Regions from separate parts of the Alkaliphilus crotonatoxidans genome, predicted to be linked through region 1. Evidence: a T-box and tRNA genes for the amino acid it is inferred to sense, from the RefSeq annotation. Region 1 holds a T-box; the other regions hold tRNA genes.
The links. A T-box is a leader RNA that pairs with one kind of tRNA and senses whether it is charged. The one in region 1 lies ahead of aspS (aspartate--tRNA ligase), so its partner is inferred to be a tRNA-Asp.
Positions count from the first base shown of each region.

Region 2: it encodes a tRNA-Asp, which carries the amino acid that the T-box ahead of aspS (aspartate--tRNA ligase) is inferred to sense. The anticodon was not compared.
Region 3: it encodes a tRNA-Asp, which carries the amino acid that the T-box ahead of aspS (aspartate--tRNA ligase) is inferred to sense. The anticodon was not compared.

Region 1 is NZ_BAAHXS010000006.1:989,592-992,758, reverse strand. It holds gene ACYQ1I_RS16795 (ATP-binding cassette domain-containing protein) at 1-551, shown strand, start outside; T-box leader at 1,553-1,766, shown strand; gene aspS (aspartate--tRNA ligase) at 1,833-3,167, shown strand, end outside.
Region 2 is NZ_BAAHXS010000005.1:155,931-159,097, forward strand. It holds tRNA gene ACYQ1I_RS11925 (tRNA-Phe) at 1-69, opposite strand, end outside; tRNA gene ACYQ1I_RS11930 (tRNA-Ile) at 78-154, opposite strand; tRNA gene ACYQ1I_RS11935 (tRNA-Ser) at 178-269, opposite strand; tRNA gene ACYQ1I_RS11940 (tRNA-Ser) at 286-374, opposite strand; tRNA gene ACYQ1I_RS11945 (tRNA-Gly) at 394-467, opposite strand; tRNA gene ACYQ1I_RS11950 (tRNA-Thr) at 478-553, opposite strand; tRNA gene ACYQ1I_RS11955 (tRNA-Leu) at 559-647, opposite strand; tRNA gene ACYQ1I_RS11960 (tRNA-Asn) at 653-727, opposite strand; tRNA gene ACYQ1I_RS11965 (tRNA-Arg) at 1,051-1,127, opposite strand; tRNA gene ACYQ1I_RS11970 (tRNA-Cys) at 1,129-1,203, opposite strand; tRNA gene ACYQ1I_RS11975 (tRNA-Lys) at 1,211-1,286, opposite strand; tRNA gene ACYQ1I_RS11980 (tRNA-Gln) at 1,290-1,365, opposite strand; tRNA gene ACYQ1I_RS11985 (tRNA-His) at 1,376-1,451, opposite strand; tRNA gene ACYQ1I_RS11990 (tRNA-Gly) at 1,458-1,532, opposite strand; tRNA gene ACYQ1I_RS11995 (tRNA-Leu) at 1,559-1,641, opposite strand; tRNA gene ACYQ1I_RS12000 (tRNA-Tyr) at 1,655-1,739, opposite strand; tRNA gene ACYQ1I_RS12005 (tRNA-Thr) at 1,745-1,820, opposite strand; tRNA gene ACYQ1I_RS12010 (tRNA-Asp) at 1,835-1,911, opposite strand; tRNA gene ACYQ1I_RS12015 (tRNA-Val) at 1,941-2,016, opposite strand; tRNA gene ACYQ1I_RS12020 (tRNA-Glu) at 2,061-2,135, opposite strand; tRNA gene ACYQ1I_RS12025 (tRNA-Met) at 2,145-2,221, opposite strand; tRNA gene ACYQ1I_RS12030 (tRNA-Met) at 2,230-2,305, opposite strand; tRNA gene ACYQ1I_RS12035 (tRNA-Leu) at 2,320-2,408, opposite strand; tRNA gene ACYQ1I_RS12040 (tRNA-Asn) at 2,414-2,488, opposite strand; rRNA gene rrf (5S ribosomal RNA) at 2,495-2,611, opposite strand; rRNA gene ACYQ1I_RS12050 (23S ribosomal RNA) at 2,788-3,167, opposite strand, start outside.
Region 3 is NZ_BAAHXS010000004.1:217,444-220,610, forward strand. It holds gene ACYQ1I_RS03415 (aspartate aminotransferase family protein) at 1-569, opposite strand, end outside; tRNA gene ACYQ1I_RS03420 (tRNA-Phe) at 802-877, opposite strand; tRNA gene ACYQ1I_RS03425 (tRNA-Lys) at 886-961, opposite strand; tRNA gene ACYQ1I_RS03430 (tRNA-Gly) at 970-1,044, opposite strand; tRNA gene ACYQ1I_RS03435 (tRNA-Leu) at 1,070-1,152, opposite strand; tRNA gene ACYQ1I_RS03440 (tRNA-Tyr) at 1,166-1,250, opposite strand; tRNA gene ACYQ1I_RS03445 (tRNA-Thr) at 1,256-1,331, opposite strand; tRNA gene ACYQ1I_RS03450 (tRNA-Asp) at 1,346-1,422, opposite strand; tRNA gene ACYQ1I_RS03455 (tRNA-Val) at 1,452-1,527, opposite strand; tRNA gene ACYQ1I_RS03460 (tRNA-Glu) at 1,578-1,652, opposite strand; tRNA gene ACYQ1I_RS03465 (tRNA-Asn) at 1,659-1,733, opposite strand; rRNA gene rrf (5S ribosomal RNA) at 1,740-1,856, opposite strand; rRNA gene ACYQ1I_RS03475 (23S ribosomal RNA) at 2,031-3,167, opposite strand, start outside.

The DNA.
Region 1 (3,167 bases):
GAGTATTGAAAAAGATACCAAAAGGCTTGATTGAGACCAGTATAAAAGCAAGTTTAGAAATTGTAAACCTAAAGGACAGGATTAATGACAGAGTTTCGACCTTATCTGGAGGTATGATAAGAAGGTTGGGAATCGCTCAGGCGATTTTGGGAGAGCCTGAAATTATCATTTTTGATGAGCCAACAGCTGGTCTGGACCCGGAGGAAAGACTAAGATTTAAAAACATCCTATCTACAATTAAGGAAAATAAAATAATTATAATTTCAACTCATATAGTGGAGGATGTTGAAGCCTGCTGTGACGGATTGATAATTATGAATGAAGGGGCCATATTAAAAGAAGGAAGTTGCGGAGAGATTATATCCATGGCAGAGGGAAAAGTTTTTGAGGTGAAGGAAGGAACTCATATCAACTCAAGCTGCCATATTCAAAAATCCTACTTAAAAAATGGAGAGAGGTTTTTACGAATACTATCCAGTAAATCAGTAGGGGATAAACGGTTGGAACCCACCATAGAGGATGGGTATATGTGCATAATGAAGGGTATTTAGCTCATGAATATACGACTAATATATCTATCTTTTAAAAATTTAAAGGTTTATTATTTCATCCCTTTATTTATATTATATATTTTCTTACCTGTTTTAAATATTGGTATGGTATCTATGTCAGGCAGTATAGAAAATTCCTACATCTTGATATTCAGAGAAGCGGAAAAATATATACCGCTTCTATCCTTCTGGTGGATTACACTAATATTCAAAGAATATATATCAGGAGACGGAAATGAAGTTCTCTATTGTATTGATAGCTCAGGAAAGGTGAAGCTCACTCAAATCCTCCTAATATTTCTTTGGTACATTATACATGTTGGGGTTCTATTTCTAGGCTATTGTGTATTTTGGGACAATGTGTTTTGGGAATTTATTAAGACCGTTATACAATGCTTCTTTTTTGTTTCATTAGGTTACATGCTTATGTATATTTTAGAATCGCCTATAATTAGCTTTATGCTCTTATTAATTTATGAATTATTGGCAATCTTTATAAATTCCGAGATAGCTACTTATATTAGTATTTTTGAAAATGGCAACAGGATAACTATTGATTCCATAGCTAATAAATATCTAGGGATTCTTTTGATATCAATTGTATTACTCTTAGTTGGTGTATATAGAAATAAGAGGTTCTATTATTGAGTTTGTTGAAATTGTCAAGAAAAGCGTACACCCAAGAAACTAGAAAAAATTTTTATTCCTTTGTCGGGGCCCATCTTTCAGCATGCTTTTACCCATTGTGTAAAAGGCGGTTTTGCCGTTTATCTTTACTTGAGACAATCGGTAAAGCATGCTAGGCTCCTTATGCCGACAAATGAAATATTTTTAATTGGTGATACTTGTACTTGTTGTGGTAATGAATCATGTGTTGATGACGATATAATAACAAGTTTATTAAAAGAGGATTTTTTATGAGTACAGTATTAAGGGAATTTTTAATTTAATCCGTTGACAAGAAAATTAAAAAGCCTTATAATATTACCAATTCCATATTGACAATTACGATTGATTCAGGAGGAGTAGATAGGTTACCCGTGGCAGCGAGTCGAGGAGGGTGAAAGCTCGATACGAAGGAACATATTGAAGACACCTGATGAGTAGATTACCTGTCCTATAGATTGCCAGGGAATCCGTGAACCTGCGTTAAGGTATTAAGTGGGATTTTATCCAATTAGGGTGGCACCGCGGGAACAAGCTCTCGTCCCTTTACAGGGATTGGGAGTTTTTTTAATGTAAAAATATTGATAAATATAAATTGAAAGGGAGGTAACTAAATTGGAAAAAAACAAGCTAAAAAGAAGCTATATGGCTGGAAACTTGAGGAAGGAACATGTCGATGAAGAAGTAACTTTAATGGGCTGGGTACAAAAACGCCGGGACCTGGGCGGACTTATTTTTGTCGATTTAAGGGACCGTACAGGGTTGGCTCAGGTAGTTTTTGATATAGATATTTCAAAGGAAGCCTTTGAAAAGGCAGGAAAATTGGGTTCGGAATATGTCATTGCCGTAAAGGGCAGGGTAAAGCCCCGACAATCGATTAACCCCAATCTTCCCACAGGGGAAATTGAGGTTTTTGCAGAAAAGCTGGAGATCCTTAATAGCGCAGAAACGCCCCCCATTTATATCAGGGACGATGACGAGGTTTCAGAAAATCTAAGGCTTAAATACCGTTATCTTGATTTAAGAAAGCCAGGTATGCAAAAAAACCTGATTATAAGACATCAAACTGCCATCACGGTTAGAAATTTTTTAAATCGGGAAGGGTTCTTAGAAATTGAAACCCCAGTTTTAACCAAAACGACCCCAGAAGGGGCCAGGGACTATTTAGTACCCAGTCGAGTTAATCCCGGTAAATTTTTTGCCCTTCCCCAGTCTCCCCAGCTATTTAAGCAGCTTTTGATGGTTTCAGGAATGGATCGTTATTTTCAAATCGTCAAATGCTTTAGAGATGAAGATTTACGGGCTGATCGCCAGCCGGAATTCACCCAGATTGACTGTGAAATGTCCTTTGTCGATATAGATGATGTGATAGAAATTAATGAAAGACTTATTCAAGAGGTATTTCATCAAGTAATTAATGTAGATATTCCCTTGCCCATTCCAAGGATCACCTACCAGGAGGCAATGGAACGCTTTGGGTCAGACAAGCCGGACATTCGCTTTGGCTTTGAATTGGTGAATGTATCTTCAATTGTGAAGGATTTAGAATTTAAGGTTTTTACTTCAGCAATTGAAAATGGAGGCTCTGTCAGGCTGATAAATGTGAAGGGGCACGCTGAAGCCTTTAGCCGCAAAGATATTACCTCTCTTGAGGAATATGTCAAGACCTATGGAGCAAAGGGCCTCGCTTGGATTAAGGTAACAGAAGAAGGGGTTTCATCACCTATTGCAAAATTCTTCGATGAAGCTGCCACCGCAGCATTATTAAAGACAGCCCAGGCGACACCTGGGGATTTACTGCTTTTCGTTGCCGATAAAGACTCTATTGTCTTGGATTCCTTGGGACACCTGAGGGTTGAGGTGGCAAAGCGCCTGGGAATTTTAAATAAAGAGGAATATCGAGCCCTGTGGGTGACAGAGTTTCCGCAATTTGAATTTGATGAACAGGAA
Region 2 (3,167 bases), on a different contig from region 1:
CAGAGGCGGAATCGAACCACCGACACGGGGATTTTCAGTCCCCTGCTCTACCGACTGAGCTATCTGGGCATAAAAAATGGTGGGCTTAAGTAGACTCGAACTACCGACCTCACGCTTATCAGGCGTGCGCTCTAACCTGCTGAGCTATAAGCCCACAATTTAATATTGTTACCTGGCTGGCGGAGAAGGCGGGATTCGAACCCGCGCGCCGCTTACACGACCTAACGGTTTAGCAAACCGTCCTCTTCAGCCTACTTGAGTACTTCTCCAATTTAAATTTAATGCTGGCGGAGAGGGTGGGATTCGAACCCACGGCCCCTTGCGGAGTCACTGGTTTTCAAGACCAGCTCCTTAAACCACTCGGACACCTCTCCAAATTTATAGCGTTTAAATTGGAGCGGGTGAAGGGAATCGAACCCTCGCGGTCAGCTTGGAAGGCTGAAGTTCTACCACTGAACTACACCCGCATTACATAGTTGGAGCTGGTGATGGGACTCGAACCCGCAACCTGCTGATTACAAATCAGCTGCTCTGCCAATTGAGCTACACCAGCTTGGATGGTGCCGAAGACCGGAATCGAACCGGTACGGTCTTGAGGGACCGCAGGATTTTAAGTCCTGTGCGTCTGCCAGTTCCGCCACTTCGGCATATTTGGCTCCAGAGAGAGGACTCGAACCTCCAACCTACCGGTTAACAGCCGGGTGCTCCACCATTGAGCTACTCTGGAATATTAATTTGATACGCCATAGAAATTTTAGTTCCCAATCATTTGATGTGCCGTTTCTCTGTAGCGACAAGTATTATTATACGACAAATTTAATCAATTGTAAACACTTTTTTCCTAACAAGAACTAACTGAATAATATTTATTATAACCTATTTATTATCAAAAAATCCTTCCTTTTATTTAAAGGCGCTATTAATTCAGTTGCAGCTTCAATATTCAAGATTGTCCTTTGTAAAGACCTGATGAATTAGGATTGATAACTTTTAAAATTAAATGATATGAAAAAATCAAGGTGATCACCTTGATTTTTTGCATTTTTAAACTGGTGCGCCCAGAGAGATTCGAACTCCCGACCTTCTGATTCGTAGTCAGACACTCTATCCAGCTGAGCTATGGGCGCATGGAGGCGACACCCAGATTTGAACTGGGGAATAAAGGTTTTGCAGACCTCTGCCTTACCACTTGGCTATGCCGCCGTAAAAATGGTGATCCATCCGCGACTCGAACGCGGGACACCCTGATTAAAAGTCAGGTGCTCTACCGACTGAGCTAATGGATCAAATGGCTGGGATAGCAGGACTCGAACCTGCGAATGACGGAGTCAAAGTCCGTTGCCTTACCGACTTGGCTATATCCCAATATATTTAATGGGGTGGATGATGGGATTCGAACCCACGCATGCAGGAGCCACAATCCTGTGTCTTAACCGCTTGACTACACCCACCATATTTGGAGCGGAAGACGGGACTCGAACCCGCGACCCTCGCCTTGGCAAGGCGATGCTCTACCACTGAGCCACTTCCGCATTTTCTTAAAATAATTTTTCTTTTATGGTGCGGGTGGAGGGACTTGAACCCCCACGGTCGCCCGCTAGATCCTAAGTCTAGTGCGTCTGCCAATTCCGCCACACCCGCATGTATTTTTAAATGGTGGAGGGAGAAGGATTCGAACCTTCGAAGTCGTCGACAACAGATTTACAGTCTGCCCCCTTTGGCCACTCGGGAATCCCTCCACTTATGGAGCTGGTGATGGGACTCGAACCCGCAACCTGCTGATTACAAGTCAGCTGCTCTACCAGTTGAGCTACACCAGCATATTAAATTAATATGGCGACCCGGAAGGGGCTCGAACCCTCGACCTCCAGCGTGACAGGCTGGCATTCTAACCAACTGAACTACCGGGCCATAATGCATGTTGTTTGAAAATTCTAATATGGTGGGCACAACAGGGATCGAACCTGTGACCCCCTGCTTGTAAGGCAGGTGCTCTCCCAGCTGAGCTATGCGCCCATATCCTAGAGGTCAAAACTGACTTGACCTCTGATTTCTTAAAATGGTGACCCCTAGGGGAATCGAACCCCTGTTACCGCCGTGAAAGGGCGGTGTCTTAACCGCTTGACCAAGGGGCCAAATATAGTTGGTAGCGGCAACGGGGATCGAACCTGTGACCTTTCGGGTATGAACCGAACGCTCTAGCCATCTGAGCTATGCCGCCATATTTGTTGGTTGCGGGGGCAGGACTTGAACCTGCGACCTCCGGGTTATGAGCCCGACGAGCTGCCAACTGCTCCACCCCGCGATATTTTTTTAAAATGGTGCCGAAGACCGGAATCGAACCGGTACGGTCTTGAGGGACCGCAGGATTTTAAGTCCTGTGCGTCTGCCAGTTCCGCCACTTCGGCACGTTTGGCTCCAGAGAGAGGACTCGAACCTCCAACCTACCGGTTAACAGCCGGGTGCTCCACCATTGAGCTACTCTGGAACATTCATGCCGCAACGTCCTACTCTCCCAGGAGGCTGCCCTCCAAGTACCATCAGCGCAGAAGGGCTTAACTACTGTGTTCGGGATGGGAACAGGTGTGACCCCTTCGCTATTGTCACGGCATTTTTTTAATTAAATTTTTGAGGTTAAAAATTAATTAGCTCATCTAGTATATCATAAACCTAAGGATATGAGCAACTTAATTTTTAACTAAGCAACTGCCACGAAATTATAAATTTCGGCCATCTGCTTATATTCCCTCAAAACCACACAATGTCAAGTAAGCTGAATATATTTTTTTGGTCAAGCCCTCGACCTATTAGTATCGGTCAGCTCAGTACATTACTGCACTTACACCTCCGACCTATCAACCAGATAGTCTGTCTGGGGTCTTACTCCTTTCGGATGGGAAATCTTATCTTGAGGGGGGCTTCGTGCTTAGATGCCTTCAGCACTTATCCCTGCCATACATAGCTACCCAGCGATGCCCTTGGCAGAACAACTGGTACACCAGAGGTATGTCCATCCCGGTCCTCTCGTACTAAGGACAGCTCCTCTCAAATTTCCTACGCCCGCGACGGATAGGGACCGAACTGTCTCACGACGTTCTGAACCCAGCTCGCGTACCACTTTAATGGGCGAACAGCCCAACCCTTGGGACCTAATACAGCCCCAGGAT
Region 3 (3,167 bases), on a different contig from region 1:
TCTCCATAGATAACCTGTTCAGTCATTGGCATTAATGGATTAAAAAATTTTTTATATTTATCTCTTCCTGTTACTGAAAGGGCCCCCATCGACTTTCCATGGAAGGAGCCTTTGCAATAGATTATTCTCGCTTTACCCGTAGCTATTTTAGCCAGTTTAATAGCCCCTTCCACAGCTTCAGCACCACTATTGCAAAAAAAAGTATGCTTTAAATCACCAGGCGCTATTAAAGCCAAATTTTTTGCCAAGGCCACTGGAATGGCGTTGATTGAGGTTTGTAATAAATTCGGTAATTCCATTACCTGCTTTAGACTCTCAATAATTCCATCGTGATTATGACCAAGATTTAAGGCTCCATAGGCCCCTAAAAAGTCCAGATATACCCTGTGGTTTTCATCCCACAGTTTATTTCCTTTAGCCTTTATGAACTTTTTATTAAGGCCCAAAAGCTTTAGTAATGTAACAAAATGGGAATTGATATAGCTCCTATGTCCTTCCTCGGTTTCCGCCTGAGTCATCTCTAAGGCTGAATCAATTGAAATTAACCTTTCTTCTGCAATTTTTTGCATTTTTATAACTTCCTTTCCTTTATGATTAAAGGATTATGATTCCTTTGTATTTAGAGTAATTTCCATTTTTATCAAGTTTTATTCGATAATAAAAAAAAAGCCGCCCTTGGGCCGGCAAGGCATGGTATATTTTAACCATGCCTTTCTTGTTCATATGAATTTATAATTTTTTTATTGAGAATATTACAGTTCAAAAAAATAAAAAACGCCTATAGTTGGCGTCTTTTTAAATTGGTGCCCAGAGGCGGAATCGAACCACCGACACGAGGATTTTCAGTCCTCTGCTCTACCGACTGAGCTATCTGGGCAAATAAAATGGTGACCCATCAGGGGATCGAACCCTGGACACCCTGATTAAGAGTCAGGTGCTCTACCAGCTGAGCTAATGAGTCACATTTAATGGAGCGGAAGACGGGACTCGAACCCGCGACCCTCGCCTTGGCAAGGCGATGCTCTACCACTGAGCCACTTCCGCATATATCGAAGTGATTTTTCTTTTATGGTGCGGGTGGAGGGACTTGAACCCCCACGGTCGCCCGCTAGATCCTAAGTCTAGTGCGTCTGCCAATTCCGCCACACCCGCATGTATTTTTAAATGGTGGAGGGAGAAGGATTCGAACCTTCGAAGTCGTCGACAACAGATTTACAGTCTGCCCCCTTTGGCCACTCGGGAATCCCTCCACTTATGGAGCTGGTGATGGGACTCGAACCCGCAACCTGCTGATTACAAGTCAGCTGCTCTACCAGTTGAGCTACACCAGCATATTAAATTAATATGGCGACCCGGAAGGGACTCGAACCCTCGACCTCCAGCGTGACAGGCTGGCATTCTAACCAACTGAACTACCGGGCCATAATACATGTTGTTTACAAATTCAAATATGGTGGGCACAACAGGGATCGAACCTGTGACCCCCTGCTTGTAAGGCAGGTGCTCTCCCAGCTGAGCTATGCGCCCAATAAAATCTCTTTCTGACTTCCAACTTCTCATTTCTCAAATCTAAATGATGGTGACCCCTAGGGGAATCGAACCCCTGTTACCGCCGTGAAAGGGCGGTGTCTTAACCGCTTGACCAAGGGGCCATGCTTTGGCTCCAGAGAGAGGACTCGAACCTCCAACCTACCGGTTAACAGCCGGGTGCTCCACCATTGAGCTACTCTGGAACATTCATGCCGCAACGTCCTACTCTCCCAGGAGGCTGCCCTCCAAGTACCATCAGCGCAGAAGGGCTTAACTACTGTGTTCGGGATGGGAACAGGTGTGACCCCTTCGCTATTGTCACGGCATTTTTTAATTAAATTTTTGAGGTTGAAAATTAATTAGCTCATCTAGTATATCATAAACCTAAGGATATGAGCAACTTAATTTTTAACTAAGCGACTGCCACAAAATTATAAATTTCGGCCATCTGCTTATATTCCCTCAAAACCACACAATGTCAAGTAAGCTGAATATATTTTTTGGTCAAGCCCTCGACCTATTAGTATCGGTCAGCTCAGTACATTACTGCACTTACACCTCCGACCTATCAACCAGATAGTCTGTCTGGGGTCTTACTCCTTTCGGATGGGAAATCTTATCTTGAGGGGGGCTTCGTGCTTAGATGCCTTCAGCACTTATCCCTGCCATACATAGCTACCCAGCGATGCCCTTGGCAGAACAACTGGTACACCAGAGGTATGTCCATCCCGGTCCTCTCGTACTAAGGACAGCTCCTCTCAAATTTCCTACGCCCGCGACGGATAGGGACCGAACTGTCTCACGACGTTCTGAACCCAGCTCGCGTACCACTTTAATGGGCGAACAGCCCAACCCTTGGGACCTAATACAGCCCCAGGATGTGATGAGCCGACATCGAGGTGCCAAACCTCCCCGTCGATGTGGACTCTTGGGGGAGATAAGCCTGTTATCCCCGGGGTAGCTTTTATCCGTTGAGCGATGGCCCTTCCACTCGGAACCACCGGATCACTAAGCCCGACTTTCGTCCTTGCTCGACCTGTATGTCTCGCAATCAAGCTCCCTTATGCCTTTGCACTCTACGCACGATTTCCGACCGTGCTGAGGGAACCTTTGGGCGCCTCCGTTACTTTTTAGGAGGCGACCGCCCCAGTCAAACTGCCCACCTGACAGTGTCCCAAGACCGGATTCACGGTCTATGGTTAGAACTTCAGTACTACAAGAGTGGTATCCCAAGGATGACTCCACCAAAACTGGCGTTCTGGCTTCTAAGTCTCCCACCTATCCTGTACATGTAGTACCAAAATCCAATGTCAAGCTACAGTAAAGCTCCACGGGGTCTTTCCGTCCTGTCGCGGGTAACCAGCATCTTCACTGGTATTACAATTTCACCGGGTCTATTGTTGAGACAGTGCCCAAATCGTTACGCCTTTCGTGCGGGTCGGAACTTACCCGACAAGGAATTTCGCTACCTTAGGACCGTTATAGTTACGGCCGCCGTTTACTGGGGCTTAAGTTCTGTGCTTTGGTTGCCCTAACACTTCCCCTTAACCTTCCAGCACCGGGCAGGCGTCAGCCCCTATACGTCGTCTTTCGACTTAGCAGAGACCTATGTTTTTGCTAAACAGTCGCTTGGGCCT